3 regions of the Enterobacter sp. 6722112 genome follow, and region 1 is predicted to be linked to each of the others. Evidence: predicted binding sites of a transcription regulator. Region 1 holds the regulator's gene; each other region holds the start of a gene.
What was found. The regulator PurR, encoded in region 1, represses purine synthesis genes. The targets are predictions, from matches to a motif close to CANGCAAACGTTTGCNTG.

Region 1 (10,635 bases):
ATGTGAAAAACTGTATTACCGCGCCTGGCGTGTAGCCGGCGTTTTTATTTACCCTTTTACTAGTCGACTGGTCTACTCAGGAGCCGTTATGTCCGCTGAAAAGCTGTTTACCCCACTGAAAGTGGGTGCCGTTACTGCCCCAAACCGCGTGTTTATGGCCCCACTTACCCGTCTGCGCAGCATCGAGCCGGGCGATATCCCAACGCCATTGATGGGTGAGTATTACCGCCAGCGCGCCAGCGCGGGCCTGATTATCTCCGAAGCCACGCAGATTTCTGCCCAGGCAAAAGGCTACGCCGGTGCACCGGGTCTGCACAGCCCGGAACAGATCGCCGCGTGGAAAAAAATCACCGCAGGCGTGCATGCTGAAGATGGCCGTATTGCGGTTCAGCTGTGGCACACCGGTCGTATCTCACACAGCAGCATCCAGCCTGGCGGTCTGGCGCCGGTTTCTGCCTCTGCCCTGAACGCCAATACCCGCACTTCCCTGCGCGATGAAAACGGTAATGCGATCCGCGTCGACACCACCACGCCACGCGCGCTGGAGCTGGACGAGATCCCGGGTATCGTGAATGATTTCCGTCAGGCCGTCGCCAACGCCCGTGAAGCGGGCTTCGACCTGGTTGAGCTGCACTCTGCGCACGGTTACCTGCTGCATCAGTTCCTGTCCCCGTCTTCCAACCAGCGTACCGACCAGTACGGCGGCAGCGTTGAAAACCGCGCGCGTCTGGTGCTTGAAGTGGTGGATGCTGTTTGTAATGAGTGGAGCGCAGACCGCATTGGTATTCGTGTCTCCCCGATCGGTACTTTCCAGAACGTCGACAACGGTCCGAACGAAGAAGCAGACGCGCTGTATCTGATTGAAGAGCTGGCGAAACGCGGTATCGCCTATCTGCACATGTCCGAGCCGGACTGGGCAGGTGGCAAGCCTTACAGTGAAGCCTTCCGTCAGAAAGTGCGCGAGCGCTTCCACGGCGTGATTATCGGGGCGGGTGCGTATACGGCAGAGAAAGCCGAGGATTTGATCGGTAAAGGCCTGATCGACGCAGTGGCCTTTGGCCGTGACTACATTGCTAACCCGGATCTGGTTGCCCGTTTGCAGAAGAAAGCCGAACTGAACCCGCAGCGCCCTGAAAGTTTCTATGGCGGCGGCGCGGAAGGTTATACCGACTACCCTTCACTGTAATCCCGCTTTGTACATTGATAGCGGCGACCTTTCGCCGCTATACTAAAACATCGTTTCTGTTCAAAAAGATAATCCATTCCACTGGTTAATGAGGAAATTATGCGCCTACTTCACACCATGCTGCGCGTTGGCGACCTGCAACGTTCCATCGATTTCTACACTAACGTTCTGGGCATGAAGCTGCTGCGCACCAGCGAAAATCAGGAATATAAATACTCTCTGGCGTTTGTCGGTTACGGCCCGGAATCTGATGAAGCGGTCATCGAGCTGACCTACAACTGGGGCGTGGACAGCTACGAGCTGGGTACAGCTTACGGCCACATCGCGCTGGAAGTGGATAACGCCGCCGAAGCCTGCGAACGTATCCGCAGCAATGGCGGTAACGTCACCCGTGAAGCCGGTCCGGTTAAAGGCGGTACCACCGTCATTGCGTTTGTGGAAGATCCGGACGGTTATAAAATCGAACTGATTGAAGCCAAAGACGCTGGTCGCGGTCTGGGCAATTGATCCCGCAGGGCGCACTATGCGCCCGTTGTTTTGCTGCATCCCCTCTCAAAATTTGCCATAATGCGCACTGCTTTTTCCCCCTTGTAAGAGACCCTGATGTCCGATAACGCTCAATTTACCGGTCTGTGCGACCGTTTTCGTGGTTTTTATCCCGTTGTCATTGATGTTGAAACAGCCGGATTTAACGCTAAAACCGATGCGCTGCTTGAGATTGCCGCCATCACTCTGAAGATGGATGAACAGGGCTGGCTTGTACCGGACACCACGCTGCATTTCCACGTTGAACCCTTTGAAGGGGCAAACTTACAGCCAGAGGCGCTGGCCTTTAACGGTATCGATCCGACAAACCCGCTGCGCGGGGCGGTAAGCGAATACGAGGCGCTGCACGCCATTTTCAAAATGGTGCGCAAAGGCATGAAAGAGAATGACTGTAGCCGCGCCATCATGGTGGCCCACAATGCCACCTTTGATCACAGCTTCACTATGGCTGCCGCCGAGCGTGCCTCGCTCAAGCGTAATCCATTCCATCCGTTTGTGACCTTCGACACCGCCGCGCTGAGCGGCCTGGCGCTGGGGCAAACCGTGCTCTCTAAAGCCTGCATCACGGCGGGTATTGCGTTTGACGGCACCCAGGCGCATTCCGCGTTATACGACACCGAGCGTACGGCGGAGCTGTTCTGTGAGATCGTCAACCGCTGGAAACGTCTCGGCGGCTGGCCGCTGCCGATGGGCGACGAGGCCGATCTTCAATCGTAGGTTGGGTAATCAATAGCCCCACAGGCAAAAAAAAGCGACCAACATAATGTGGTCGCTTTTTTCATATCCGCAGAAAACTTACTCTGCGTCCGGCTCTTCGGTTTTATACTTCGCCGCAGTCTCTTTGATCAGCTGTTGCAGTTCGCCGCGCTGATACATTTCAATCAGGATGTCGCATCCGCCGACCAGTTCACCATCAACCCACAGCTGTGGGAAGGTCGGCCAGTTGGCGTATTTTGGCAGTTCAGCGCGAATGTCCGGGTTTTGCAGGATATCAACGTAAGCAAAACGCTCACCACAGGCGGACAGCGCCTGAACCGCTTGCGCGGAGAAGCCGCAGCTTGGCAGCTTCGGAGAACCTTTCATGTACAGGAGAATCGGGTTTTCAGCGATCTGGCGCTGAATTTTTTCAATAGTGGTGCTCATGTCTTGCTTCCTTTAACTTCTGTTACGGCATCAGTCTGACATTGTAGCGGGTCAGGCCGACATCGGAAAATAACATTTTTGTCACGTCTAATTATATTATCGCTTATCGCATAAAGTTGCATTGCTAATGTCGTTTATCCCCAGACGAGGTGCGGTTTTGCTTAAGGAGCGAACAGGAGTGCGTCAGAATGGTGAATTTTTTTGCACTTGCTAACGAAACATAATTTTTGAATGAAAAATGCTATTAACTTCTTCTGAATTTATGGATTAGAATCGACAGGTTTTGTAAATCTCACGCGGGTATGCATTGTGGCCTGCATTTATCAGGGGACTGCCCAGTGGCGCGGATAACTAAAATCTCGATGACGCTCTGTGCTTTACTGTTTACCACACTCTCATTTACGCCAGCGGCGAACGCCTCTGAACAGGCGCGGCATTCTGCTGTACAAAAATCGCATCTGGCAAAAACCACAGAACGTAAGAAAAAAACCACCAGTAAAACAGTAAAGAAGAAAACCACCGCTCAGACCAAAAAGACCGCCTCCAGTAAACCCAAAACTCTCCGTTCCGGCACGCACAAAACCACCCGCACGACCGCCAGCCTGGTGAATGAAAAATGCACCGTGCGCAAAGGCCATAAAACGAAATGCGCAAAAGTGACGAAGCTGGCTGACGTGCATAAAGCGCGTATGCAGAAAGCGCAAAAAACGGCGATGAACAAACTGATGGGGCAAATAGGTAAACCGTATCGCTGGGGTGGCACCTCTCCGCGCACCGGTTTTGACTGTAGTGGGCTGGTTTATTATGCCTATAAAGATCTGGTGAAGTTTCGCATTCCACGCACCGCCAATGAGATGTACCATCTGCGCGACGCCGCGCCTGTAAACCGTGGCGAACTGCAAAATGGCGACCTGGTGTTCTTCCGCACCCAGGGACGCGGTACGGCCGATCACGTTGGGGTGTATGTGGGTAACGGTAAATTTATCCAGTCACCGCGCAGCGGTCAGGACATTCAGATCACCTCCCTCAGCGAAGATTATTGGGTGCGCCACTACGTGGGTGCGCGCCGCGTGATGACGCCAAAAACCATTCGCTAAACCCTGCCCTGCCGCCTCCATGGCAGGGTAAGTTCCTCTTTTGCATAACCTTTCAATTTGCTATCCTGTCCTTGTTGTCTGTAGGGTTATTGGCAACATATAAAACTATAAGGAGAGAAGCAATGTCGTTCGAATTACCTGCACTACCGTATGCAAAAGACGCCCTGGCCCCGCACATTTCCGCGGAAACCCTGGAGTACCATTACGGCAAGCATCACCAGACCTATGTCACCAACCTGAACAATCTGATCAAGGGCACCGATTTTGAAGGCAAAACGCTGGAAGAGATCGTGCGCAGTTCAGACGGCGGCGTATTTAACAACGCCGCACAGGTGTGGAACCACACCTTCTACTGGCACTGCCTGGCCCCCAATGCAGGCGGAGAACCTACCGGTGAGCTGGCGGCAGCCATTAACGCCGCGTTCGGCAGTTTCGCGGATTTTAAAGCGAAGTTTACTGACGCAGCCGTTAAAAACTTTGGCTCCGGCTGGACCTGGCTGGTAAAAGAGGCTGATGGCAAACTGGCTATCGTTTCCACTTCTAATGCGGGTACCCCTCTGACCACCAGCGCCACGCCGCTGATGACCGTGGACGTATGGGAACACGCCTATTACATTGATTACCGTAATGCGCGCCCGAACTACCTGGAACACTTCTGGGCACTGGTTAACTGGGAATTTGTTGCGAAGAACTTCGCCGCGTAAGAGACACGCAGAAGGGGCAGCCCTTCTGCGTTTTTGTTTATTCCGCCGTACACACCGCTTCAGGCTGTTTACGACCAGACATCATCACCAGCAGCAGGCCGAGTGCAGCAATGATCGCCCCCATCACCGGCACAAAGCTGTAACCCAAACCACCTGAGATCACCGCCCCGCCCGCTGCGGCACCCAGCGCATTGCCCAGGTTAAACGCACCGATATTCACCGACGAAGAGAGCCCCGGCGCTTCGTGCGCAACGCGCATTACGCGCATCTGCAACGGTGGCACCACGGCAAAGGTTGCGGCGCCCCACACCACCATGGCAATCGCGGCACCCACTTCGTTACGCGCCAGCCACGGAATCGCCACCATGATGACAATCAGCAGCGTTAAAAAACCTTTCAGTGTTCCACTGACGGAGCGGTCGGCAAATTTCCCGCCGAGATAGTTGCCAATCGAGAACCCGACACCAATCAGCACCAGCATCGCGGTAACAAAGAGTGGCGTTGCGTGGGTAATGTCGTGCAGCACCGGGGAGATATAGGTGTAGAGCGTAAACATCGCCCCGGCCCCCAGTACCGTGGTAAGCAGCGCGGACAACACCTGAGGACGCATCAGCACCGCCAGCTCTTTACGTACTTCCGGACGTTCTCCCGCACTTCCTTTCGGCAGTGAGAAGAACAGCGCAACCATCGCGACCACGCCCAGTCCGGCGGTTGCGAGGAAAGACATACGCCAGCCGATGGCTTCTCCCAGCCAGGTGGCAGCGGGAACGCCGCCGATATTAGCGATGGTGAGGCCCATGAACATAGTGGCTACCGCGCTGGCCTGCTTATGTTTTGGCACCACGCTGGCGGCAACAACCGAGCCCAGTCCGAAGAAGGCGCCATGGTTGAGGCTGGTCAGAATGCGCGAAAGCATCAGAGTGGTGTAATCGGGCGAAATTGCGGAAAGCACATTTCCGAGAGTGAAAATCGCCATCAGGAAAATCAGCGCATTGCGGCGAGCGCGGTGGGAAAGCAGCAGCGTCATCAGCGGCGCGCCCACCATCACGCCAATCGCGTAGGCGCTAATTAACATACCGGCCGCAGGAATTGAGACGTCCACACCCCGGGCGATAACAGGCAATAACCCCATAGGGGAGAATTCAGTGGTGCCAATCCCAAAGGCGCCAATCGCCAGGGCCAGCAGGGGAAAATTGATTTTCATGAAGAGACTCCGGATACCGTGCCATAACCCGGCACAGAACTAAGAAGTCAAAAGCATGACATCAATCACAAAAAATGAGAAGTTAACATTTTGGCAAAAGATTTTTGCCGGAGAGGTAACAATAGCGGCAAGAGAGGGAGAAGGTTCTCCCCCCTCCTGAATCAGTGCAGCGCAGCGGTTAAACCACCCGCAACAATCAGGGCAAGAACAACAATGGTGGTAAACAGCGAAAACTTCAGATCGGTACTCATCAATTTTTCTCCTTTTATTCACCCTACGAAAAGTGAGCTTGCTCATTTTTACACAGTTCAGGTCAAAAATCTTCCAGGATTTAAGCGGATATCCACTTTACCTCTTCCCCTTTTCATCAAGATAGGACAAAATTCCACGCTAAATTTATTAGCGTACCGGCCACTGACCCCCTCCTGACGTCCTGTGTCGTTTTCCCGGCGTGTCGCAACTCATGTTTGCGTGATAAGGGTGAGAGAAGGCAAACGTTTACCTTCAATTTTTTCAGGAGCTTAGGATATGGTCTGGAGTGACATTTAATGGCAACAATTAAAGACGTAGCAAAACGCGCAAACGTTTCCACTACAACCGTATCACATGTTATTAACAAAACGCGTTTCGTCGCTGAAGAGACGCGTAATGCCGTCTGGGCGGCAATCAAAGAACTGCACTACTCGCCAAGTGCCGTCGCCCGCAGCCTGAAGGTTAATCACACCAAATCGATTGGCCTGCTGGCCACCAGCAGTGAAGCGGCCTACTTTGCTGAAATCATCGAAGCCGTTGAAAAAAACTGCTTCCAGAAAGGCTATACCCTGATTCTGGGCAACGCGTGGAACAACATTGAAAAACAGCGCGCTTACCTGTCAATGATGGCGCAAAAGCGCGTCGACGGCCTGCTGGTTATGTGTTCTGAATACCCTGAGTCGGTCCTTTCCATGCTGGAAGAGTATCGCCACATTCCGATGGTGGTCATGGACTGGGGCGAAGCGCGCGCAGACTTCACCGACTCTGTTATTGATAACGCCTTTGAAGGCGGCTACATGGCGGGGCGTTATCTGGTAGAACGCGGTCATCGTGAAATTGGCGTGATCCCGGGACCGCTGGAGCGTAACACCGGGGCTGGCCGTCTGGCCGGTTTCATGAAAGCGATGGAAGAGGCGCTGATCACCGTGCCGGAAAACTGGATTGTTCAGGGCGACTTCGAGCCGGAGTCGGGCTATCGCGCCATGCAGCAGATCGTTTCCCAGCCGCATCGCCCTACCGCGGTGTTCTGCGGCGGCGACATCATGGCGATGGGCGCGCTCTGCGCGGCGGATGAACTCGGCCTGCGCGTCCCGCAGGATATCTCGGTGATCGGCTATGACAACGTGCGCAACGCCCGCTTCTTTACCCCGGCGCTGACCACCATTCACCAGCCGAAAGATTCGCTGGGTGAAACGGCCTTCAACATGCTGCTGGACAGGATCGTCAACAAGCGTGAACAGTCCCAGTCCATTGAAGTTCACCCGCGCCTGATTGAACGCCGTTCCGTTGCGGACGGTCCGTTCCGCGACTACCGTCGTTAATCTCATTACGGGGCCAGCTATGCTGGTTCCCGCAACCACTCCCGGTTCAGCGTTTCGCTGTCGCCCAGATAATCCAGCAGCCAGGCCATGGCGGGCGAGACGTCGTTTTGCTGCCACGTCAGACAGCACGCGGCATCCGGGAAGGGGTTTTCCAGCGTCAAGGCCACCCACTCTCCCGCGTCGATGCGCGGGCGCGCAAAATGCACCGGCACCATGCCAACGCACAGCCCCGCGCTCAGACAGGTGGCTGACGACTCCCAGTCCGGTGCGACCACGCGGCGCTGATTATCCAGCAGCCAGGTAATGCGCTTGGGCAGCGAGCGGGAGGTATCTTCCAGCACCAGCGAGGGCCAGTTGCGTAAGGTGTCATCGCTCAGCGGACCTTCCAGCGCCGCCAGCGGGTGATCGCGCGCGACCACGCAGGTCCAGCTCAGCATGCCCATGTCGCGAAACGCGTAGCGCCCCCCAACCGGGATCGCCTGGGTTGCACCAATCGCCATCTCCGCCCTGCCGTCCGCCAGCGCATCCCAGACGCCGTTGAACACTTCCTGCGAAACACGCAGTTCGACGTCGGAAAAATGACGATAGAAATCGACGATCATCTGCCGGGTCCGCTCCGGCTTAACGATGTTATCCACCGCGATAGCGAGATGCCCGCGCCAGCCGTTGGCGATCTGCTGGCACTGCTCACGGGTGATCTGCATTTTTTTGATAACAGACCGCCCTTCCTTCAAAAACCACGCTCCGGCAGGCGTGAGCTCCACGTCGCGATGGCGCCGCTCGAACAGCGGGACCGCCAGCCACGCTTCCAGCTGGCGCACCGTATAGCTGATAGCCGAGGGAACGCGATGCAGCTCCTGGGCGGCACCGGTAAAGCTGCCGTTACGCGCCACGGCATCAACCACTTCAAGGGAATAATCTGACCACATCTTTAGCCTGCAAATTTTTTGAACGCACCCGCCAAATATTAGCGTTTCACAAGCCGCTTTGCACTCCCTACACTCTGCGCCAACGTACACCTGCCTCCTCAGGAGAAAAAAGTGCAACCCAGGAAAGGATTTTTAGTCTGGCTCGGCGGCTTAAGCGTGCTGGGCTTTTTGGCGACCGATATGTATCTGCCCGCGTTCGCCGCGATGCAGGAAGATTTGCAAACCCCTGCCGCCGCCATCAGCGCCAGTTTAAGTTTGTTCCTCGCCGGCTTTGCTTTTGCGCAATTGCTGTGGGGGCCGCTCTCGGATCGTTTTGGCCGTAAGCCCGTCCTGTTGTTGGGGCTGGCGATTTTTGCCGTAGGCTGTCTGGGCATGCTGTGGGTCCGCGATGCCGCCTGGTTGCTGGCGCTGCGCTTTATTCAGGCGGTCGGTGTCTGCGCCGCAGCGGTGACCTGGCAGGCGCTGGTGACCGATTACTACCCCGCCTCGCGCACTAACCGCATATTCGCCACTATAATGCCGCTGGTCGGCCTGTCGCCGGCGCTTGCCCCGTTACTGGGCAGCTGGATCCTCGCGCATTTCGACTGGCAGGCTATTTTCGCCACGCTCTTTGCTATTACGCTGGTCCTGATGCTGCCTGCTTTCGGGCTTAAACCTGCGCATAAAAAAGAGACGCATCCGGACGCAAAGCCCATCACCTTTACCTCTTTACTGCGGTCGAAAGCCTATCGCGGTAACGTGCTGATTTATGCTGCCTGCTCTGCCAGCTTCTTTGCCTGGCTAACCGGTTCGCCGTTCATTCTGCATGACATGGGCTACAGCCCGGCGGCTATCGGCCTGAGTTATGTACCACAGACCATCGCCTTCCTGGTGGGTGGCTATGGCTGTCGCGCCGCGCTGCAAAAATGGGAAGGCCAACAGATGCTGCCCTGGCTGCTGGTGCTGTATGCGCTAAGCGTGATTGCGACCTGGGCTGTCGGCTTTATTCCCGGCGCCGGGCTTGCAGAAATTTTGATTCCGTTCTGCGTCATGGCGATCGCTAACGGGGCTATCTACCCTATCGTTGTAGCCCAGGCGTTGCGTCCATTCCCGCAGGCGACAGGCCGCGCTGCCGCGCTGCAAAATACCCTGCAACTTGGCCTGTGCTTCCTGGCAAGTCTCGTGGTCTCGGCGTTGATTGCAACCCCGCTGCTCACCACCACCAGCGTGATGCTGGTCACCGTTGCGCTGGCGGGATTGGGCTATCGCATGCAGTCCTCAGCCCATCGCGAGCAGAGTGAAAACGCGCAGACAGAAACGTCGCACGCCTGATTGCGCGGGAAACTATGTTAAATACCAGTGATTAGGTTGCTAACAATTTTCTGTTGAATCACCAAATTTTGCGGCCTATACTAAATTTGGTTCGATTAAATACGATAAATATTAAGTGTTAACGGGAGCCGGAGCGCTCCCGTTTTACCATGGAAGGCATTTCGGCAAGGGTTATCTCCCTTCCTCTGTTCTACGTCGGATATTAGCCTCGCGGGCATTTACCGTGAGATTTCTCACAAACCAAAAAAGCGTCTACGCTGTTTTAAGGTTCTGATCACAGCAAGGTGATGGAGAAGCTATGAGTTCATCGTGTATAGAAGAAGTCAGCGTTCCGGACGATAACTGGTCCCGGATCGTCAGTGAACTGTTGGGACGTGCGGGCATTACAATTAATGGCTCATCCCCCTCCGATCCCCAGATAAAGCATCCCGATTTTTTCAAACGCGTGTTACAGGAGGGGTCGTTAGGGCTGGGTGAAAGCTATATGGACGGCTGGTGGGAGTGTGAGCGGCTGGATATGTTCTTCTCCAGCGTATTACGCGCCGGTCTTGAAAAACAGCTCCCTCGTCATTTCAAAGATACCTTACGCATTGCCTCCGCCCGCCTGTTCAATCTGCAAAGTAAAAAACGGGCGTGGATCGTCGGTAAAGAGCATTACGACCTGGGCAACGATCTGTTCAGCCGTATGCTCGATCCTTTAATGCAGTACTCCTGCGGATACTGGAAAAAAGCGACGACCCTGGAAGAGGCGCAGCAGGACAAGCTGCAACTGATCTGTGATAAATTGCAGTTACAGCCCGGTATGCGTGTGCTGGACATCGGCTGTGGCTGGGGTGGTCTTGCCTGGTTTATGGCGAAAAATTACGGCGTCAGCGTAGTCGGCGTCACGATTTCCGCTGAACAGCAGAAGATGGCGCAGGAACGCTGTCTGGGTCTGGATG
Region 2 (10,635 bases), 1.5 Mb from region 1:
TGAGCACTGCAAAGGCAGGTTCTTTAAGGTAAGGAGGTGATCCAACCGCAGGTTCCCCTACGGTTACCTTGTTACGACTTCACCCCAGTCATGAATCACAAAGTGGTAAGCGCCCTCCCGAAGGTTAAGCTACCTACTTCTTTTGCAACCCACTCCCATGGTGTGACGGGCGGTGTGTACAAGGCCCGGGAACGTATTCACCGTGGCATTCTGATCCACGATTACTAGCGATTCCGACTTCATGGAGTCGAGTTGCAGACTCCAATCCGGACTACGACGCACTTTATGAGGTCCGCTTGCTCTCGCGAGGTCGCTTCTCTTTGTATGCGCCATTGTAGCACGTGTGTAGCCCTACTCGTAAGGGCCATGATGACTTGACGTCATCCCCACCTTCCTCCAGTTTATCACTGGCAGTCTCCTTTGAGTTCCCGGCCTAACCGCTGGCAACAAAGGATAAGGGTTGCGCTCGTTGCGGGACTTAACCCAACATTTCACAACACGAGCTGACGACAGCCATGCAGCACCTGTCTCAGAGTTCCCGAAGGCACCAAAGCATCTCTGCTAAGTTCTCTGGATGTCAAGAGTAGGTAAGGTTCTTCGCGTTGCATCGAATTAAACCACATGCTCCACCGCTTGTGCGGGCCCCCGTCAATTCATTTGAGTTTTAACCTTGCGGCCGTACTCCCCAGGCGGTCGACTTAACGCGTTAGCTCCGGAAGCCACGCCTCAAGGGCACAACCTCCAAGTCGACATCGTTTACGGCGTGGACTACCAGGGTATCTAATCCTGTTTGCTCCCCACGCTTTCGCACCTGAGCGTCAGTCTTTGTCCAGGGGGCCGCCTTCGCCACCGGTATTCCTCCAGATCTCTACGCATTTCACCGCTACACCTGGAATTCTACCCCCCTCTACAAGACTCTAGCCTGCCAGTTTCGAATGCAGTTCCCAGGTTGAGCCCGGGGATTTCACATCCGACTTGACAGACCGCCTGCGTGCGCTTTACGCCCAGTAATTCCGATTAACGCTTGCACCCTCCGTATTACCGCGGCTGCTGGCACGGAGTTAGCCGGTGCTTCTTCTGCGGGTAACGTCAATCGACAAGGTTATTAACCTTATCGCCTTCCTCCCCGCTGAAAGTACTTTACAACCCGAAGGCCTTCTTCATACACGCGGCATGGCTGCATCAGGCTTGCGCCCATTGTGCAATATTCCCCACTGCTGCCTCCCGTAGGAGTCTGGACCGTGTCTCAGTTCCAGTGTGGCTGGTCATCCTCTCAGACCAGCTAGGGATCGTCGCCTAGGTGAGCCGTTACCCCACCTACTAGCTAATCCCATCTGGGCACATCCGATGGCAAGAGGCCCGAAGGTCCCCCTCTTTGGTCTTGCGACGTTATGCGGTATTAGCTACCGTTTCCAGTAGTTATCCCCCTCCATCAGGCAGTTTCCCAGACATTACTCACCCGTCCGCCACTCGTCAGCGAAGCAGCAAGCTGCTTCCTGTTACCGTTCGACTTGCATGTGTTAGGCCTGCCGCCAGCGTTCAATCTGAGCCATGATCAAACTCTTCAATTTAAAAGTTTGATGCTCAATGAATTAAACTTCGTAATGAATTACGTGTTCACTCGTTGAGACTTGGTATTCATTTAGTGTCCGAGGACATTAAGAATCCATGTCACTTTGAGTGCCCACACAGATTGTCTGATAAATTCTTAAAGAGCAGTGCCGCTTCGTTTTCGCTGCGGCGCGGGGTGTGCATATTACGCTTTCCCGCTTCAGAGTCAAGCGTTTGTTTTGCTTTTCTCTGCTGACCCGGCGGCTTGCGTGCCGTTGTTCCGTGTCAGTGGAGGCACATTATAGGGAGTAATTCCGAACCTGCAAGGATAAAGTGAAAATTATTTCCTGACCGCTCATTTTCCAGGCAAATCACATCCCAGACCTCAATTTTCGCCTGGTTTTTAAACAAAAACGAGCCGCAAGCGGCCCGTTTTTGCGTTTTGTGACTTACTGCACTGCCACAATGCGATCGTCGTTGGCTTCCAGACGAATAACTTTGCCCGGAACCAGCTCCCCAGAGAGGATTTGCTGTGCCAGCGGGTTTTCGATCTGCTGCTGGATAGCACGTTTTAACGGACGCGCACCATAAACAGGATCGTAACCATTCTCGCTCAGCAGTTTCAGCGCATCGTCGGAAATGTGGATTTCATACCCACGCTCTTCCAGACGTTTGTACAGACGCTGCAACTGGATCTGCGCAATCGACGCGATGTGTTTCTCGCCCAGCGGATGGAACACGACCACTTCATCAATACGGTTGATGAACTCCGGACGGAAGTTTTGACTGACCACACCCAGCACAAGATCTTTCATATGGCTGTAATCCAGCTCACCGAAGCGTTCCTGAATCAAATCGGAACCCAGGTTCGAGGTCATGATCACCACCGTGTTACGGAAGTCGACCGTTCTTCCCTGCCCGTCCGTCAGACGCCCATCATCCAGCACCTGCAACAGAATGTTAAACACGTCAGGATGAGCCTTTTCCACTTCATCCAGCAGGATGACGGAATAAGGACGACGACGAACCGCTTCCGTCAGGTAACCGCCCTCTTCATAACCGACATATCCCGGAGGCGCACCGACCAGACGCGAGACGGAGTGTTTCTCCATAAACTCGGACATATCGATACGCACCATCGCGTCATCGCTGTCGAACATAAAGTTAGCCAGCGCTTTACACAGCTCAGTTTTACCGACACCGGTTGGCCCCAGGAAAAGGAACGAGCCGATTGGACGATTCGGATCGGACAGCCCCGCACGGCTACGACGAATGGCGTTAGATACCGCTTCGACCGCTTCGTTCTGTCCAATGACGCGCTGATGCAGATCCTGCTCCATACGCAGCAGTTTCTCACGTTCGCTTTCCATCATGCGAGCCACAGGAATACCCGTCCAGCGCGCCAGCACTTCGGCAATCTCGGCATCCGTCACTTTATTACGCAACAGACGCATGGTTTTGCCTTCCGACTGCGTGGCAATCTCTAGCTGTTTTTCCAGCTCAGGGATCTTGCCGTACTGTAGCTCGGACATCCGTGCCAGATCCCCCACGCGACGCGCCTGCTCAATGGCAATTTTCGCCTGCTCCAGCTCCGCCTTGATTGTCTGGGTGCCAGAGAGGGAGGCTTTCTCAGCTTTCCACTCTTCTTCCAGCTCAGAATACTGACGCTCTTTCTCGTCCAGTTCTTCGTTGAGCATATCGAGGCGTTTCTTACTCGCTTCATCAGACTCTTTGTTCAGCGCCTGCTGTTCCAGCTTGAGCTGGATAATGCGGCGATCGAGTCGGTCCAGCTCTTCCGGTTTCGAGTCAATCTGCATACGGATGCTGGACGCCGCTTCATCGATAAGGTCGATGGCTTTATCCGGCAACTGACGGTCGGCAATGTAACGATGCGAAAGCGTCGCCGCCGCAACGATGGCCGGGTCAGTGATCTGCACGTGATGGTGCAGCTCATAACGCTCTTTCAGTCCTCGCAAAATGGCGATGGTATCTTCAACGCTTGGTTCAGCGACAAACACCTTCTGGAAGCGACGCTCCAGCGCGGCATCTTTTTCAATGTACTGACGATACTCGTCCAGCGTAGTGGCGCCGACGCAGTGAAGTTCACCACGCGCCAGCGCAGGTTTCAGCATGTTCCCGGCATCCATTGCGCCGTCAGCTTTACCCGCCCCCACCATGGTGTGCAGTTCGTCGATAAACAGAATGACGTTACCTTCCTGTTTCGCCAGATCGTTCAGCACGCCTTTCAGACGCTCTTCAAATTCACCGCGGTATTTCGCCCCGGCCACCAGCGCGCCCATATCCAGCGCCAGTACGCGACGGCCTTTCAGCCCTTCGGGCACTTCGCCATTAACGATACGCTGCGCCAGCCCTTCAACGATGGCGGTTTTACCGACGCCAGGCTCACCAATCAGCACCGGGTTGTTTTTGGTACGACGTTGCAGTACCTGGATAGTCCGACGAATTTCTTCGTCACGGCCGATCACCGGGTCAAGTTTGCCCTGCTCGGCACGTTCGGTCAGGTCGACCGTAAATTTCTTCAAAGCCTGACGTTGGTCTTCGGCTCCCTGGTCGTTCACGCTTTCACCTCCGCGCATTTTCTCAATCGCCTGGGTCACATTAGCGGTGGTTGCACCGGCGGATTTCAGCAGGTCGGTTAAGGTACCGCGTGATTCAAGCGCCGCCAGAACAAACAGCTCTGACGAAATAAAGTTGTCCCCACGTTTTTGCGCCAGCTTGTCGCAAAGGTTCAGCACGCGCACCAGATCCTGCGACGGCTGCACGTCGCCGCCGGTACCTTCTACCTGCGGTAAACGGCTCAGCGCCTGATCGATGGCGGTGCGTAACTGGCCGGCATTAATGCCAGCGGACGTTAATAAAGGACGTACCGATCCCCCTTCCTGATTCAGCAAGGCGCTCATTAAATGAAGAGGTTCGATAAATTGGTTGTCGTGCCCCAGTGCAAGGGACTGGGCATCGGCGAGAGCAAGCTGGAATTTATTAGTAAGACGATCCAGACGCATAACTCCTCCCATAACAGGTCAAATTTGCTACTGGAGATTAAATGAGGTCATCCCTCAATTATTCAAGGTTAATAACCTGAATTATGTGAAAAGAAAACGGCGCGTACCGGATCGTCTTGATTCTTTAGGTTATATCAGCCAAATGAAACTTGCCATACGACCTGTCGTCTTGTCGCGGCGATAGGAGAAAAAATCACCCTTTTCGGTGAAGGTACAGCGATCTCCGCCGAAGATTTGGGTCACGCCGACGTTATTCAGGCGCTGGCGGGCAAGCTGATAAATATCGGCCAGATATTTATCTCCGGAAGCCACAAACGCTTCGACCGCTTGCGGATCTTTTTCCATAAAGGCATCCCGCACTTCGGGCCCTACCTCAAACGCCTGCGGGCCAATCGCCGGGCCAAGCCAGGCGATGAGATTTGCAGAATCGTCATGGAAGCAGGCAACGGTCTCTTCCAGCACGCCTTCGCACAGGCCTCGCCATCCGGCGTGGGCAGCAGCCACTTCAGTCCCTGCCTGATTGCAGAACAACACCGGCAGGCAATCAGCAGTCATCACCGCGCAAACCGTTCCCGGCGTATTGCTGTACGAAGCATCGGCGCGCTTAGACGCATAGGGCTCCCCCGTCAGCTTCAGCACCGCTTTACCATGCACCTGCTCAAGCCAGACCGGTTTTGAAGGAAGGTTTCCCGCAGCAAAGAGGCGTTTACGGTTCTCTTCAACGTGCTCCAGGTTATCACCACAGTGCGCACCGAGGTTCAGTGACTCCCACGCGCCCTGGCTCACGCCACCGATACGGGTTGAACTACAGGCGGCCACGCCTTCAGGCAGTGGCCATTCCGGGACAATCAGTTTGGTCATAACCAGTCCACGTGATCCTTATGTTCTTCGAAATCTGCGCGCATCGCGTCGATAAGTTCCACCATATCCTGTGGGATCGGCGCATGCCATTCCATCTGAATTCCGGTGATTGGGTGGTAAAGACGTAGCATCGTCGCATGCAGCGCCTGGCGATCGAATTTACGCAGCACGGAGATGAATTCATCCGATGCGCCCTTTGGTGGACGCGGACGACCGCCGTAAACAGGGTCCCCCACCAGCGGATGGGTAATATGCGCCATGTGCACGCGGATCTGGTGAGTACGCCCGGTTTCCAGACGCAGACGCAGGCGCGTATGAATACGGAAATGTTCCATGATGCGGTAGTGGGTTACCGCCGGTTTGCCCATCGGGTGTACGGACATATGCGTACGCTTGGTTGGGTGACGGCTGATAGGCTCTTCCACCGTGCCGCCAGAGGTCATATGACCAATCGCCACCGCTTCATACTCACGGGTGATTTCGCGCAGTTGCAACGATTCCACCAGGCGAGTCTGGGCGGGAACCGTCTTCGCCACCACCATCAGACCCGTGGTGTCTTTATCCAGACGGTGAACGATACCGGCACGCGGTACATCGGCAATCGGCGGATAATAATGAAGGAGAGCGTTAAGTACCGTACCGTCAGGATTGCCCGCGCCCGGGTGAACAACAAAGTCGCGCGGCTTGTTGATGACCAGAATGTCGTCATCTTCGTAGACGATATCCAGCGGGATATCCTGCGGCTCGAAGCGGACTTCCTCTTCGATTTCAGCATTGATGGCGACAGCTTCCCCACCAAACACTTTCTCTTTTGGTTTGTCCCAGATCTTGCCGTTTACCAGCACGCGCTGGTCAAGGATCCATTCTTTTATGCGTGAACGCGAATAATCAGGGAACAATTCGGCCAAAGCCTGATCTAAGCGTTGACCGAGCTGATTTTCGGAGACTGTTGCGGTGAGTTCTACTCGTTGTGCCATAAACTGCTTCTTCGTTTAACGTTGGGTTTTACGGCTTTGCCGTTTAATATAGTGTGCTATTGTAGCTGGTCTTAATCGGGAGCAGGAACTGAGTTTCTCCCGGACAAACATTTGAGGAAAGTCAAAACGTCATGACGCGCATGAAATATCTGGTGGCAGCGGCCACGTTGAGCCTGGCTTTGGTGGGCTGCTCCGGTTCGAATGAACAGGTCCCTGACAATCCGCCGAATGAAATCTATGCGACTGCACAACAAAAGTTGCAGGACGGTAACTGGAAACAGGCGATAACGCAACTGGAAGCGTTGGATAATCGCTATCCGTTTGGCCCGTATTCGCAGCAGGTACAGTTAGATCTTATCTACGCCTACTACAAAAATGCCGATCTGCCGCTGGCTCAGGCAACCATCGATCGTTTCATGCGTCTGAACCCTACCCATCCTAACATCGATTACGTGATGTACATGCGCGGCCTGACTAACATGGCGCTGGATGATAGTGCATTGCAGGGCTTCTTCGGGGTGGATCGTTCCGACCGTGACCCGCAACATGCGCGTGATGCTTTCAATGACTTCTCCAAACTGGTGCGTAGCTACCCGAACAGCCAGTACATTACCGATGCCACTAAGCGTCTGGTATTCCTGAAAGATCGTCTGGCGAAATATGAGTACTCCGTTGCGGAATACTACACCCGCCGTGGCGCATGGGTTGCCGTGGTTAACCGTGTAGAAGGCATGCTGCGTGATTATCCGGATACCCAGGCCACGCGTGATGGCCTGAAGCTGATGGAAAATGCGTATCGCCAGATGCAGATGACGGCTCAGGCTGACAAAGTGGCGAAAATCATCGCCGCGAACAGCAGCAACACCTGATACCGCTACAACGCATAACGGCAGCCCGCGGGCTGCCGTTTTTTTATTCTTTCACACTTACGCTGAAGCGGTTTAGCTTCAACACATCCATTCAACTATGACCGCAATTGTTGGCTTCGACAAGGTAAATCTCACCTCTTCCTGCCCTGCCTCACAAAAAAGATTCCCTGACAAAAACCGACAAAATAACGTGATCTAAATCACACATTTTGACATTAGGTCGGGTATGCTGGAATCACCAAGACGGAAAGACAAGAGGTAAAATTTATGACAATGAACATTACCAGTAAACAAATGGAAATTACTCCGGCAATCCGCCAGCACGTCGCAGACCGTCTCGCCAAACTGGATAAATGGCAAACACATTTGATTAATCCACATATCATCCTGTCCAAGGAGCCGCAGGGTTTCATCGCTGATGCAACTATCAATACTCCAAACGGCCATCTGGTCGCCAGCGCAAAACACGAGGATATGTACACCGCAATTAACGATTTGATCAACAAGCTGGAACGGCAGCTCAATAAAGTGCAACACAAAGGTGAAGCACGTCGCGCCGCAACCTCGGTGAAAGACGCCAGCTTCGCGGAAGAAGTTGAAGAAGAGTAATCCTCTAAAATTGAGTGTACCGACAACGCGCCTTCGGGCGCGTTTTTTATTGACAGGATCAAAACAGTGCAGGTACTTTAACCTATCAATTTCAGGATGACCTTATGAAACAGACGCCGTTTTTCTTCGCATTCTTTTTTACCTTCCCCTGACCGGGAGGCGTTTCGTCGTGTGATAAAGAATGCGAAGACGAACAACAAGGCCTCCCACACCGGGAGGCCTTTTTTATTGATAACGATAAAATGAGACAGACAACACTATGACACCGGAAAACCCGCTCCTGGATTTACGCGTAAAAATCAGTGCACTCGACGAAAAATTACTGGCCCTGCTGGCAGAACGCCGCGCGCTCGCCGTTGAAGTGGGCAAAGCCAAGCTCGAGTCCCATCGGCCGGTGCGCGATATCGATCGCGAACGTGATTTACTGGAACGGTTGATTCAACTCGGCAAAGCGCATCATCTGGATGCGCACTACATCACCCGCCTGTTCCAGCTCATCATCGAAGACTCCGTTCTGACGCAACAAGCCCTGCTCCAGCAGCATCTGAACAAAACCAACCCGCACTCTGCTCGTATCGCTTTCCTCGGCCCGAAAGGGTCCTATTCTCACCTGGCAGCTCGCCAGTACGCAGCCCGCCATTTCGAAGAGTTTATTGAGAGCGGCTGCGCGAAATTTGCAGACATTTTCAACCAGGTCGAAACCGGCCAGGCAGATTACGCCGTAGTGCCTATTGAGAACACCAGTTCCGGTGCCATCAACGATGTTTACGATCTGCTCCAGCACACCAGCCTGTCGTTAGTCGGCGAGTTGACTATCCCTATCGATCACTGCGTGCTGGTCTCTGGCTCAACCGATCTGAGTCAGATCGAAACGGTGTACAGCCACCCGCAGCCGTTCCAGCAGTGCAGCCAGTTCCTGAACCGTTATCCGCACTGGAAAATTGAATACACCGAAAGCACCTCGGCGGCGATGGAAAAAGTGGCGCAGGCAAACTCTTCTGCCGTCGCGGCTCTCGGTAGCGAAGCGGGCGGCGCGCTGTATGGCTTACAGGTGCTGGAACGCAATCTGGCCAACCAGACGCAGAATATCACCCGTTTCGTGGTTCTGGCCCGCAAGGCCATCAACGTGTCGGACCAGGTCCCGGCGAAAACCACCCTGCTGATGGCGACCGGCCAGCAGGCGGGTGCGCTGGTTGAAGCGCTGCTGGTGCTGCGTAATCACAACCTGATCATGACGAAGCTGGAATCCCGCCCAATACATGGCAACCCGTGGGAAGAAATGTTTTATCTCGACGTTCAGGCCAACCTGGAGTCTGCGTCCATGCAGAAAGCCCTGCGCGAACTGGGCGAGATCACACGCTCCATGAAAGTGCTGGGCTGCTATCCGAGCGAAAACGTGGTCCCGGTCGATCCGGCTTAACGTTCGATAAAGCGGCTTTTCTTCATCCCTGCCACATTTACAGGCAGGGTGAAGATGGCACCGGAAAGCGGATATTTCCGCAGCTCCTCCGCCTCCATATTTTCCCGCGTGGTGGTGATAAACAGCGTTTTCATATCGTCGCCGCCAAAGCAGACCATTGTCGGGCAGCGTACCGGCAGCCGGTACTCTTCCAGCTGTTCGCCTTGCGGTGAAAACCGTGCGATACGCCAGCCGTCAAACAGTGCGCTCCAGTAGCAGCCTTCCTCGTCCATTGCCGCTCCGTCGGGCATACCTTCTCCCTCGCTAAACCGGCGAAACTCTTCGCGCTTACCGGGTTCCCCCTGCTCATCAAGCGGCGTACGGTAGATCACACCGTTCGGCGTATCAGAAGTAAACATCCATCGTTTGTCAGGACTAAACGCTAAACCGTTATGCCCGTGAATATCGCACTGGATCACTTTCGGCGTCAGGTCGTTGTCGATACGCATCAGCATGGCGCCGTTATAATCTCCCGGCCCCCAGAAGGTGCCCGCATAAAACCGTCCCTGATGATCGGTACCGCCATCGTTAAAGCGTGCAAGCTGCGGGTTGGATGGGTTATCGCAAACTTTACGCTGTAGCAGGCCGTGCTTATCGGTCAGCCAGATGGCGTTTCGCATCGCGACGATAAATCCGCCGCGTTCACGCAGGGCAAAACACCCAACTTCTTCATGGAATGAGAGCACCGAGTGTTCCGCGGTGGGCAGATGGTACCGATGGATCTCCCCTTCCAGGATATCCGCCCAGTAGAGCGCCTTCTCTTCTGCACTCCACGTCGGGCATTCGGGCAGATGCCCGGTATAGTTCAACAGCAGCTGCGGTTCAGCCATGACAGTTCCCCAAAATGAAAAAAGCCAGCAATGCTGGCTTTCAGTATATACATCATCGCATTACTGGCGACTGTCATTTGCCTGGCGCAACAGCGTGCGGCTTTCACTCTGGAATCGCGTGGCGTAATCACCGAACCAGTGCTCCACTTTACGGAAACTGTCGATAAAGGCTTGTTTATCGCCGTGTTCCAGCAAGGTGATCGCTTCGCCAAAACGCTGATAATAGCGCTTGATCAGCGCCAGATTATTTTCAGACGACATGATGATGTCGGCGTAAAGCTGCGGATCCTGGGCAAACAGTCGCCCGACCATCGCCAGCTCCAGACGATAGATTGGCGAGGAAAGCGCCAGCAATTGTTCAAGCTGAACGTTCTCTTCCGCCAGGTGCAGCCCATAGGCGAAGGTTGCAAAGTGGCGCAGCGCCTGAATAAACGCCATGTTCTGGTCATGCTCTAC
Region 3 (10,635 bases), 230 kb from region 1:
GCCAGAGTCGTTCCACAATGCGCTGCGCCAGAATAGCCTGCTCCCCGGACGTTTCAGGAACCGTCTGATTCTGCACGCAGGTGATGAAGTGACGCGCGCAGCCCACGAAGCCACGCTGCTCCAGGGTGCTTTGCCAGCCGGGAACCGGTAACGCGACCACGCCATTGCCCTTCTCTTCCCGCCACTCTCGCATATCGGTGACGTCATACAGCGCGCCATCCGTAACGGCCTGCACGGACTCGCGCTGGCTGCCCGCCCGACGATGCATGCTGGTCGTCACCTGCAAATGCTCAACGGCAAAATGATGTTCGGCGTAAACCATCTCACCCTGCTCGTTAGTCAGCAGCGTGCCGCTTTGCAGCTGGGCTTTTCCGTTACTCAGCCAAAGGGCCGTATCCACGACGTGGAGATAATCATCCAGCAGCGTGAAGCGCAGGTCGTTCGGCCCCACGCTGTCGGTACGGTGCTTATCCATACGCAGAGAGGCGAACGAGCCGGACTGCGCTTTAAGCTGCTGATAGAGCGGTGCAAAACGGCGGTTGAAGCCGACCATCAGCGTCAACTTTTTACGCGCGGCCAGCTCAATCAGTCGTTCAGCATCCTGTACATTTTCCGCCAGGGGTTTATCCACGCAGACGTGAACGCCTGCGTTAAGCAACTCGCTCACCACCTGATAGTGCGTCGCGGTTGAGGTATGCACAAATACCGCATCACATTCACGGGCTAAATCCTGTAGCGAACCGGCATAAGGGATGCGCCAGGTTTTGCAGATGCGCTCAGCTTTCTCGCGGGTGGGCGACCACGCCCCTTGCAGCGTCCAGTCGGACGCGGCGCCTAAAACGGGCAGCCAGGCTTTTTGCGCGATCCCTCCCAGCCCCACAACACCAATGCGTAATGTTGTCACGATTAATCTCCCAGATGTGCGAGTAACGCATCCAGACGCTGCTTCAGCCCGGCAACCTCGTCCTCCAGGGCTGCCACGCGCGCGGTCAGGCTGTCGTTTGATGCTGGCGTGTCGGATTCTACGGCCAGCGCAGAGGGCTCAACGTCGCCGCTAAACAGGTGCATGTAGCGGCTTTCACGCTTGCCCGGCTCGCGTGGCAGACGCACCACGTAAGGACCGTCCTCGCGTGAGGCTAATCGCTCCAGCGTCTGTTCAACGTCCTGCATATCCTGAAACTCATGCATGCGGGAGGCGCGTGTGCGCAGTTCACCCGGCGTCTGCGCCCCGCGCAGCAGCAGCGTGGTGATCACTGCCACTTCTGCGGCGCTGAGTTTTAAATCGCCAAATTCGGAATTACAAAAGCGCTGTTCATATTTAGTGACGCGATTACCGAAGCCGCTGACGGTGCGCAGGTAGTGGCGCTTCACCAGCTCATCAAGGATAACCTGCACCTCGTGCTCGCCAAGGTTCATCACCGGCTCACGGTTCGTCTTCTGGTTGCAGGCCATCGTGACGGCATTCACGGACAGAGGATACTGTTCCGGCGTGGTGACCTGCTTTTCCAGAAGGCAGCCGACCACGCGCGCTTCGGTGCCATTTAACTGATATTTCATTTTTTCTCCTTAACGACCCGCGGTCCACTCCTGCGTGGTGAGCGCGGTGAGCACATGGTCCCGCCACTCGCCGTCAATCAGCAGATAATCTTTGGCATAGCCCTCTTTCTCAAACCCCAGGCGGGCCAGCAGATCGCCGCTGCGCTTATTGTGCGGCATGTAGTTGGCCATAATGCGATGGATATGTTGCGTGCGCTGCATGTAGCGAATCGCCGCCGTCAGCGCCTCAAACATGAGCCCCTGCCCCTGCCATTTCTGACCGATGGAATACCCGAGGTAACAGGCGTGAAACGACCCGCGTACCACGTTTGAAAAATTGGCAATGCCAACGATCTCTTTCTCTTCCGGATCGAGAAGCGCGAAATAAAACGCACTTCCCTGTTTATGAAATTCCGCAATCATACTGAGGCGCGCCTGCCAGCCAGAGGGGTAGCAGTGGCTCTCGTCCCGAACGGGTTCCCAGGGTTTTAAAAACTGGCGATTCTCGGCGTAATAATCCGCCAGACGCCAGGCATCACGCTCATGCACCAGACGAACGACCAGCCTGTCCGTCGTCAGACGCACTTTTGGCACATTACTGCGATAGCCAAACATCGTTACCACTCCTTCCCGTCGCTTCTGCTCTGCCTGTTAGCTTTACTATACCTGCGCCTGTGCCTTCTGTGAAAACAGTGACATACCATTTTGATCGCTTTTCACATTTTTCGATGAGAACTCTCTATCAAAGCACCTTTTTGATAAAAAAATATTGTCGCCAGCGGGTATGGGAAAAAGCCCGGCGACACCGCAGAATGTTAGCGTGCTCATCTTTTATTTTCCCTGGAGGGAAAATGTCCCGCGTATCACAGGCCAGGAGCCTGGGTAAATATTTCCTGCTCGTCGATAACATGCTGGTCGTGCTCGGCTTATTTGTCGTTTTTCCGCTTATATCGATTCGTTTTGTCGATCAAATGGGCTGGGCGGCATTGATGGTCGGGATCGCGCTGGGTCTACGCCAGTTTGTACAACAGGGTCTGGGCGTGTTTGGCGGCGCAATAGCCGACCGCTTCGGCGCGAAACCGATGATCGTCACCGGCATGCTGTTACGTGCGGCGGGATTCGCCACCATGGCAATCGCTCATGAACCCTGGCTGCTGTGGTTCTCCTGTTTCCTTTCCGGGATTGGCGGCACCCTTTTCGACCCACCGCGTACCGCGCTGGTGGTTAAGCTTATCCGTCCGCAACACCGGGGGCGCTTCTTCTCGATTTTGATGATGCAGGACAGCGCTGGCGCGGTGGTTGGCGCCCTGCTGGGAAGCTGGCTGCTGCAATACGATTTCCGCCTGGTTTGCGCCACCGGCGCGGTGTTGTTTATTCTCTGCGCGCTGTTTAACGGTCTGTTTCTGCCCGCGTGGAAGCTGTCGACGGTGAAGGCGCCTGTGCGGGAAGGGCTTGACCGCGTGCTGAGCGATAAACGCTTCGTCACCTATGTGTTAACCCTGACCGGCTACTACATGCTCGCCGTGCAGGTCATGCTGATGCTGCCCATTATGGTTAACGATATTGCCGGCACGCCGGCAGCGGTGAAATGGATGTATGCCATTGAGGCCTGCCTCTCTCTGACGCTGCTCTATCCGATTGCCCGCTGGAGCGAGCGCCGTTTCCGGCTTGAGCACCGTCTGATGGCCGGGCTGTTGCTGATGACGCTGAGCATGATGCCCATCGGCCTGGTGAGTTCGCTTCAGCAACTGTTTATGCTCATCTGCACCTTCTATATTGGCTCAATCATTGCCGAGCCAGCCCGTGAAACGCTGAGCGCGTCACTTGCCGACGCCCGGGCCCGCGGCAGCTACATGGGCTTCAGCCGTCTCGGGCTGGCGCTTGGCGGCGCACTGGGTTACACCGGTGGCGGCTGGCTGTTTGATGCCGGAAAAGCGCTCCATCAGCCGGAGCTGCCGTGGGTCATGCTCGGCATGGTCGGCTTTATTACGCTGATTGCCCTCTGGTGGCAGTTCAGTGATAAACGCAGCACCCGCGGGATGCTGGAGCCTGGCGCCTGACCCCTTTCATTATCAGTTTTTTCTGCTGGTTTCTGTTGGATCACCCTGACATACTGGCGTATCAGGACAGATGCGCCGATTTTATGTTGAGGAACGCCATGAAAAAGATCGTTATTGCCGCTGCGTTAATTGTCAGTGGTCTGCTGGTGGGATGTAACCAGCTTACGCAGTACACCGTCAGTGAGCAGGAAATTAATCAGGCGCTGGAAAAACATAATAACTTTTCAAAAGATATCGGCGTGCCCGGCCTTGCGGATGCGCATATCGTCCTGACGAATCTCGCCAGCCAGATTGGGCGCGAGGAGCCTAACAAAGTCACCCTTTCCGGCGATGCCAGCCTCGATATGACCTCGCTCTTCGGCAATCAGAAAGCGGATATCAAGCTGAAGCTCAAGGCGCTGCCGGTCTTTAATAAAGAGAAAGGGGCCATTTTCCTGCAAGAAATGGAAATCGTCGATGCAGTTGTGACGCCGGAAAAAATGAAACCGGTGCTGCAAACGCTGATGCCGTATCTCAACCAGTCGTTGCAGAACTACTTTAACCAACAGCCTGCCTATGTTCTGAGCGAAGACAAGAGCAAAGGCGAATCTCTGGCGAAAAAATATGCCAAAGGGATAGAGGTGAAGCCGGGTGAAATCATCATTCCTTTCACCGACTAAACACTCCGGGCGCTCAGGCGCCCGTTTTTTTTAACGGAATAGTGTGCAAACGAAAACGTTTCCGCTTATGATTTGTGTCCGGCAAAAACAGCCCTCTTATGACTGATCTCTTTCAAGCCGGAGCTTCCATGACTGTACAATCCCAGGTTCTCAAAATCCGCCGCCCAGACGACTGGCATATCCATCTTCGTGATGGCGACATGCTGAAAACCGTCGTGCCGTATACCAGCGAAATTTATGGCCGTGCGATTGTTATGCCTAACCTGGTTCCGCCAGTCACTACCGTCGAGGCCGCGATTGCCTATCGCCAGCGTATCCTTGACGCCGTTCCGGCCGGATACGATTTTACCCCATTGATGACCTGCTACCTGACGGACTCGCTGGATCCGAATGAAGTTGAGCGCGGGTTTAACGAAGGTGTATTCACCGCCGCGAAGCTCTACCCGGCGAATGCCACCACCAACTCCAGCCATGGGGTGACCAGTATTGATGCCATCATGCCTGTTCTGGAGCGTATGCAAAAACTGGGCATGCCGCTGCTGGTGCACGGGGAAGTGACCCACGCTGACATTGATATTTTCGATCGCGAAGCACGTTTTATCGAAACGGTCATGGAGCCGCTGCGCCAGCGTCTTCCAGGGCTGAAAGTGGTGTTTGAACACATTACGACTAAAGATGCCGCAGAGTACGTCCGCGACGGTAACGAGCTGATCGCTGCCACCATCACCCCTCAGCACCTTATGTTTAACCGTAACCACATGCTGGTGGGCGGCGTTCGCCCACATCTGTATTGTCTGCCGATCCTCAAGCGCAACATCCACCAGCAGGCGCTACGTGAGCTGGTCGCCAGCGGCTTCCCGCGCGCGTTCCTCGGCACGGATTCCGCCCCGCATGCCCGTCACCGTAAAGAGGCGAGCTGCGGCTGTGCAGGCTGCTTTAACGCCCCGACCGCCCTGGCAAGTTACGCAACCGTGTTTGAAGAGATGAATGCGTTAGCCCATTTCGAAGCCTTCTGCTCCCTTAACGGCCCGCGTTTCTACGGCCTGCCGGTTAATGACACGTTCATTGAGCTGGAGCGCAAAGAAAGCCAGGTTGAGGCGTCGATTGCGCTCACCGACGATACGCTGATCCCCTTCCTGGCCGGTGAAACCGTAAACTGGACGGTAAAAGGCTAAAAAAATCGCGCCCCCTGTTGTCAAAGCGACAATATAACTGTATAAATAAACAGTATATTACACAGGGGGCATTTATGCGTATCGAAGTCACCATTGCCAAATCCACCGTCCTGCCTGCTGGCGCACTCGACGCTCTGGCGGGTGAACTATCCCGACGTATTAACAGCACTTTTCCTGAAAACGATGGCGCCGTAACGGTACGTTATGCGACAGCAAACCATCTTTCCGTCATCGGCGGCGCGAAAGAAGACAAAGAACGCATCAGCGAAATTTTGCAGGAAACATGGGAAGGCGCCGACGACTGGTTCATCACTGATTAAAATTTGCTCCCTCATTGTGTTTTTTTGCCGGGTCGCCCCGGCTTTTTTTCGTTTCGTCTCCCGAAAGTTCAAAATATTTCAGCCTCTTCTTAGAAAATCGTGAACAAGATGGCGTTTTATTGTTCGAACAATCCTAAAAAGCAGAAAAATGTGTTGCTACCCGTTTATTTTTTCCTTCTGAACCCTTATTAATTGATATACTGAAATTGCTTTCAGAAAAACATGCATTGAACCTCAAAGTCGTTGTCTTCTAACACGCATTAAGGGGGTTATAATGGAAAAGAATAGTGAAGTCATCCAGACCCATCCGCTTGTTGGCTGGGATATCAGCACCGTAGACAGCTACGATGCGCTGATGCTGCGTTTGCACTACCAGACCTCAAATCAGCAAAACCGTGACGAAGCGGAAGTTGGACAGACGCTGTGGCTTACAACAGACGTCGCCCGTCAGTTTATCTCTATTTTAGAAGCAGGCATCGCAAAAATAGAATCTGGCGACTATCAGGAAAATGAGTATAAACGGCATTGACCTTATGCCCCTTTTCACTCAACAGGCACCCTCGCGGTGCCTTATTTATTTCGTTCTTGTATAAGCCCACTTAGTTAATTACTCTGCTAACAAAGCGTTAGTAAAGAGAAGCCTATGAAATACGATTTAATCATTATCGGAAGCGGCTCCGTAGGATCTGCCGCCGGTTATTACGCCACGCAGGCGGGTCTGAAAGTGCTGATGATTGACGCCCACCTTCCCCCCCACTCTGAAGGAAGCCATCACGGCGATACCCGTCTGATCCGTCACGCTTACGGTGAAGGTGAACGTTATGTACCGCTGGTGCTTCGGGCTCAGACGCTGTGGGATGAGCTGGCCTCACTCACCGAAGATCGCATTTTTGAGCGCACCGGGGTCGTTAACCTGGGGCCAGCCAGCTCCACGTTTCTGGCGACCGTCGAGGAGAGCGCGAAAGCCTACCGCCTGGACGTCGAGCGTCTGGATGCAAACGGCATCATGGCGCGCTGGCCGGAAATTTCTGTTCCTGAAGACTACATTGGATTGTTTGAAGCCAATTCCGGGGTACTGCACAGCGAAACGGCCATTAAGACCTGGATTGATCTCGCCGCCAAAGCGGGCTGCGCACAGTTGTTCAACTGTCCGGTCACGGGCATCACCCACTATGCAGAGGGTTCAACCGTCACCACCTCTGAAGGTGAATATACCGCCACGCGTCTGCTGGTGAGTGCGGGAACGTGGGTGACGAAACTGCTGCCGGACCTGCCCATCCAGCCGGTGCGAAAAGTCTTCTCCTGGTTCCAGTCTGACGGGCGTTACAGCAGTCAGAACAAATTCCCGGCGTTTACAGGCGAGCTACCCAATGGCGACCAGTTCTACGGTTTTCCCTCGGAAAAAGACGCGCTCAAGATTGGCAAACATAACGGCGGGCAGGTAATTTCCTCTGCGGAAGAACGCAAGCCGTACGGCGCTTATCCGCAGGATGGTTCCGAAGCCTTCACGTTCCTGCGTAATATCCTGCCGGGCGTAGGCGGGTTGCTTTACGGCGCAGCGTGCACCTATGACAACACCCCAGATGAAGACTTTATCATCGACACCCTGCCGGGACACGATAACACCCTGCTCGTAACCGGACTCAGCGGTCACGGGTTTAAATTTGCCTCTGTGTTAGGTGAAATCGCCGCCCAGTTTGCGCAGGGGATCACACCTTCGTTTGATCTCAAGCCCTTCGCGCTCTCGCGCTTTGATCGATAATACCTCTACAGGCTCCGAATAACCGGGGCCTGTTTAGCGATAGAGGCATGATGCGCAGACTGGTGAATTACCTTATCAATAACATCCGCGAGCATTTTATGCTCTACATTGTTCTTTGGTCGCTGCTGGCGATCATTGACGTTATCTATATTGTATTCTTCTGAAAATTCTCGCTGACGTTTATTGACACTCCTTTAAATTTATTTAACTTATATTTTTTAAAAAACGTCACCTCAAATTTATTGAACGAAGCGATTGAAATACATTGCGGAAACATATTCAAATTCGCTGAAATAAATTAAATAAAAAACATTATTCATTTTTTTCAGTTGCATTATTTATTTAACCCGTCCATTTTTATTGCTCAGTCATTTGAGAACGGAAATTCATATGCAATGGCGTAACTCCTCCCGCCGCTACGGAATAATATCCATGTGTTTACACTGGCTATTTGCACTTGCCGTTTATGCCATGTTTGGTCTCGGCCTGTGGATGGTGACATTAAGCTATTATGACAGTTGGTATCATCAGGCCCCCGAATTGCACAAAAGCATCGGGGTTCTGCTGATGATGGGTCTGGTTTTTCGCGTGATCTGGCGACATATCTCTCCGCCCCCTCCAGCACCCAAAAGCCATGGCCGACTTACCCGCATAAGCGCTGTTGGCGCACATATCGCACTCTATGCCCTGCTGTTCGCCATTCTGATCAGCGGCTATCTCATTTCGACCGCAGACGGTAAACCGATCAGCGTGTTTGGGCTTTTTGACGTCCCAGCCACGCTGGCTGACGCCGGTTCACAGGCTGACACCGCAGGTGTGGTTCATCTGTGGCTGGCATGGAGCGTGGTGATCCTGTCTGTCCTGCATGGCCTTGCGGCCCTGAAACATCACTTTATTGATAAAGACGATACGCTGAAGCGCATGCTTGGCCGTTCGTCAGTTGACTCTGGAGCATAAAATGAAAAAACGCCTGTTGGGTATCGCATTAGGTTCGCTGCTATTTACCACCGGTTCGGCCATTGCCGCTGACTATAAAATTGATAAGGAGGGCCAGCATGCCTTTGTCAATTTCCGTATTCAGCATCTGGGTTACAGCTGGTTATATGGCACATTCAATGATTTCGATGGCACATTTACTTTCGACGAGAAAAACCCTGCTGCCGATAAAGTGAACGTCACCATTAATACCAACAGCGTCGACACTAATCACGCCGAGCGTGATAAACATCTGCGCAGCGCTGAATTTCTGAACGTGGGCAAATTCCCGCAAGCTACTTTCGCGTCGACAGAGGTGAAGAAAGACGGTGATAAGCTCGCTATTACCGGTAATCTGACGCTGAACGGCGTAACAAAACCGGTCACACTGGATGCCAAATTAATTGGACAGGGCGACGATCCGTGGGGTGGCAAACGTGCTGGCTTTGAAGCCGCAGGCAAAATTCATCTAAAAGATTTTAATATCACCACGGATTTAGGCCCGGCATCGCAGGATGTTGAGTTGATTATTTCGGTGGAAGGCGTTCAGCAGAAGTCATAAAACAGGCCCGGCAGGCTTTCGCGCCGCCGGGCAGTGTTTTACTCCGGGTCCGGAATACCCAGTTTGGTATTCAGTCGGCCCCGGGATTTATTAAAGATCTTATTCCCGTTCTCGCGTCCGGCACGGCGACGACGTTGCTCTTCTTCAGGCAAGATACTCTCTTCACTGCACAGCTCGCTACAGCAGCCATTAAACTTCTCGGCACATGCAGGGCACTGAATAAACAGCAGATGACATCCGTCGTTTTTGCAGTTGGTATGCGTATCGCACGGCGTACCGCACTGGTGGCAGTGCGCGATCACGTCCTCTGAAATTCGCTCGCCCATACGCTCGTCAAACACAAAGTTCTTACCGATAAAACGCACCGGTAAACCCTGCTCACGGGCGCGACGGGCATACTCAATGATCCCACCCTCAATGTGCCAGACTTTATTAAACCCGTTGTGCTTCATCCAGGCGCTGGCTTTTTCACAGCGGATCCCCCCGGTGCAGTACATAACGATCTTTTTGTCTTTATGCTCCTGCATCATCTCAACGGCTTTTGGCAGTTGCTCGCGGAAGGTGTCGGCAGGAATTTCCATCGCATTCTCGAAGTGACCCACTTCATATTCGTAGTGGTTACGCATATCAATGAACACCGCATCCGGATCGTCGAGCATCGCGTTCACTTCAGCGGCCTTCAGGTACTCCCCCACATTAGCGGCATTGAAGCTCGGATCGTCAATGCCATCCGCCACAATACGCTCGCGCACCTTCATGCGCAGCACCCAGAATGATTTACCGTCATCATCCAGCGCAATGTTCAGGCGTAAGCCGTTAAGCGCCGGATCAAACCCGTAAAGGAGGTCGCGGAAGGCGCTGACCTTGCTTTCCGGCACGCTGATCTGCGCGTTAATCCCCTCACGCGCCAGATAGACGCGACCAAACACGTTCAGGGCGGTGAAAGCCTGGTAAAGCGCATCGCGGGTCGCCTGGGGATCGTTGATGGTGAAATACTTATAGAAAGAGATCGTTGTGCGCGGTTCGGTTTCGGCCAACATACGCGCTTTCAACATCTCATTCGAAACGCGGTTGTGTAACACTGGCATGGTGTACAAGTCCTGCAATCGTTGAGAAATAAAAATCGGTCGGCATGATATAGCAAACAAAGACAATTTACATCCACACAATTTACGCTACATTTCAGTCAACCTGATTAATCAGACTTAACATTTGCATATTCTTTCATGTTTCGATGACAGACATTTTGGCTATGCCTTAAAAAATGAGACAATATCCTTTCAGGACGTTAGAACACAGGACAGACATGACCCAGTTACCGAAATTTACTGCCACGCTTTTGCATCCCCGCTATTGGTTAACATGGTCAGGCATTGGCTTGTTGTGGCTAATTGTACAGCTGCCTTATCCCGTCATTTTCCGCATGGGTAAAGGACTGGGCCGCATTGCTCAGCAGTTTATGAAGCGTCGCGCCAGGATCGCGTATCGTAACCTTGAGCTTTGTTTTCCTCAGATGAGTGAATCTGAGCGCCACGACATGGTGGTTAAAAACTTCGAATCTGTCGGCATGGGGCTGATGGAGACCG

Region 2: the regulator PurR is predicted to act here: its motif matches at 7,434-7,451, upstream of raiA (ribosome-associated translation inhibitor RaiA).
Region 3: the regulator PurR is predicted to act here: its motif matches at 4,304-4,321, upstream of pyrC (dihydroorotase).

What each region holds. Positions count from the first base shown of each region.
Region 1 covers NZ_JBZWGR010000007.1:1,714,771-1,725,405, reverse strand. Annotated here, with positions in the region: gene AC4OVU_RS09815 (TetR/AcrR family transcriptional regulator) at 1-35, shown strand, start outside; gene AC4OVU_RS09810 (alkene reductase) at 89-1,186, shown strand; gene gloA (lactoylglutathione lyase) at 1,286-1,693, shown strand; gene rnt (ribonuclease T) at 1,790-2,449, shown strand; gene grxD (monothiol glutaredoxin 4) at 2,528-2,875, opposite strand; gene AC4OVU_RS09790 (C40 family peptidase) at 3,214-3,972, shown strand; gene sodB (superoxide dismutase [Fe]) at 4,095-4,676, shown strand; gene AC4OVU_RS09780 (MFS transporter) at 4,714-5,880, opposite strand; gene cydH (cytochrome bd-I oxidase subunit CydH) at 6,042-6,131, opposite strand; gene purR (HTH-type transcriptional repressor PurR) at 6,429-7,454, shown strand; gene punR (DNA-binding transcriptional activator PunR) at 7,472-8,383, opposite strand; gene punC (purine nucleoside transporter PunC) at 8,495-9,694, shown strand; gene cfa (cyclopropane fatty acyl phospholipid synthase) at 9,993-10,635, shown strand, end outside.
Region 2 covers NZ_JBZWGR010000007.1:3,166,674-3,177,308, forward strand. Annotated here, with positions in the region: rRNA gene AC4OVU_RS16510 (16S ribosomal RNA) at 30-1,571, opposite strand; gene clpB (ATP-dependent chaperone ClpB) at 2,001-4,574, opposite strand; gene yfiH (purine nucleoside phosphorylase YfiH) at 4,704-5,435, opposite strand; gene rluD (23S rRNA pseudouridine(1911/1915/1917) synthase RluD) at 5,432-6,412, opposite strand; gene bamD (outer membrane protein assembly factor BamD) at 6,544-7,281, shown strand; gene raiA (ribosome-associated translation inhibitor RaiA) at 7,549-7,890, shown strand; Phe leader region at 7,994-8,119, shown strand; gene pheL (pheA operon leader peptide PheL) at 7,995-8,042, shown strand; gene pheA (bifunctional chorismate mutase/prephenate dehydratase) at 8,150-9,310, shown strand; gene AC4OVU_RS16550 (SMP-30/gluconolactonase/LRE family protein) at 9,307-10,179, opposite strand; gene tyrA (bifunctional chorismate mutase/prephenate dehydrogenase) at 10,240-10,635, opposite strand, start outside.
Region 3 covers NZ_JBZWGR010000007.1:1,484,378-1,495,012, reverse strand. Annotated here, with positions in the region: gene AC4OVU_RS08615 (Gfo/Idh/MocA family protein) at 1-904, opposite strand, end outside; gene AC4OVU_RS08610 (YceH family protein) at 907-1,557, opposite strand; gene rimJ (ribosomal protein S5-alanine N-acetyltransferase) at 1,567-2,151, opposite strand; gene mdtH (multidrug efflux MFS transporter MdtH) at 2,388-3,596, shown strand; gene AC4OVU_RS08595 (lipoprotein) at 3,695-4,255, shown strand; gene pyrC (dihydroorotase) at 4,384-5,430, shown strand; gene dinI (DNA damage-inducible protein I) at 5,505-5,750, shown strand; gene bssS (biofilm formation regulator BssS) at 6,025-6,279, shown strand; gene solA (N-methyl-L-tryptophan oxidase) at 6,394-7,512, shown strand; gene AC4OVU_RS08570 (YceO family protein) at 7,563-7,676, shown strand; gene AC4OVU_RS08565 (cytochrome b) at 7,903-8,469, shown strand; gene AC4OVU_RS08560 (YceI family protein) at 8,471-9,049, shown strand; gene trhO (oxygen-dependent tRNA uridine(34) hydroxylase TrhO) at 9,088-10,137, opposite strand; gene AC4OVU_RS08550 (Kdo(2)-lipid IV(A) acyltransferase) at 10,356-10,635, shown strand, end outside.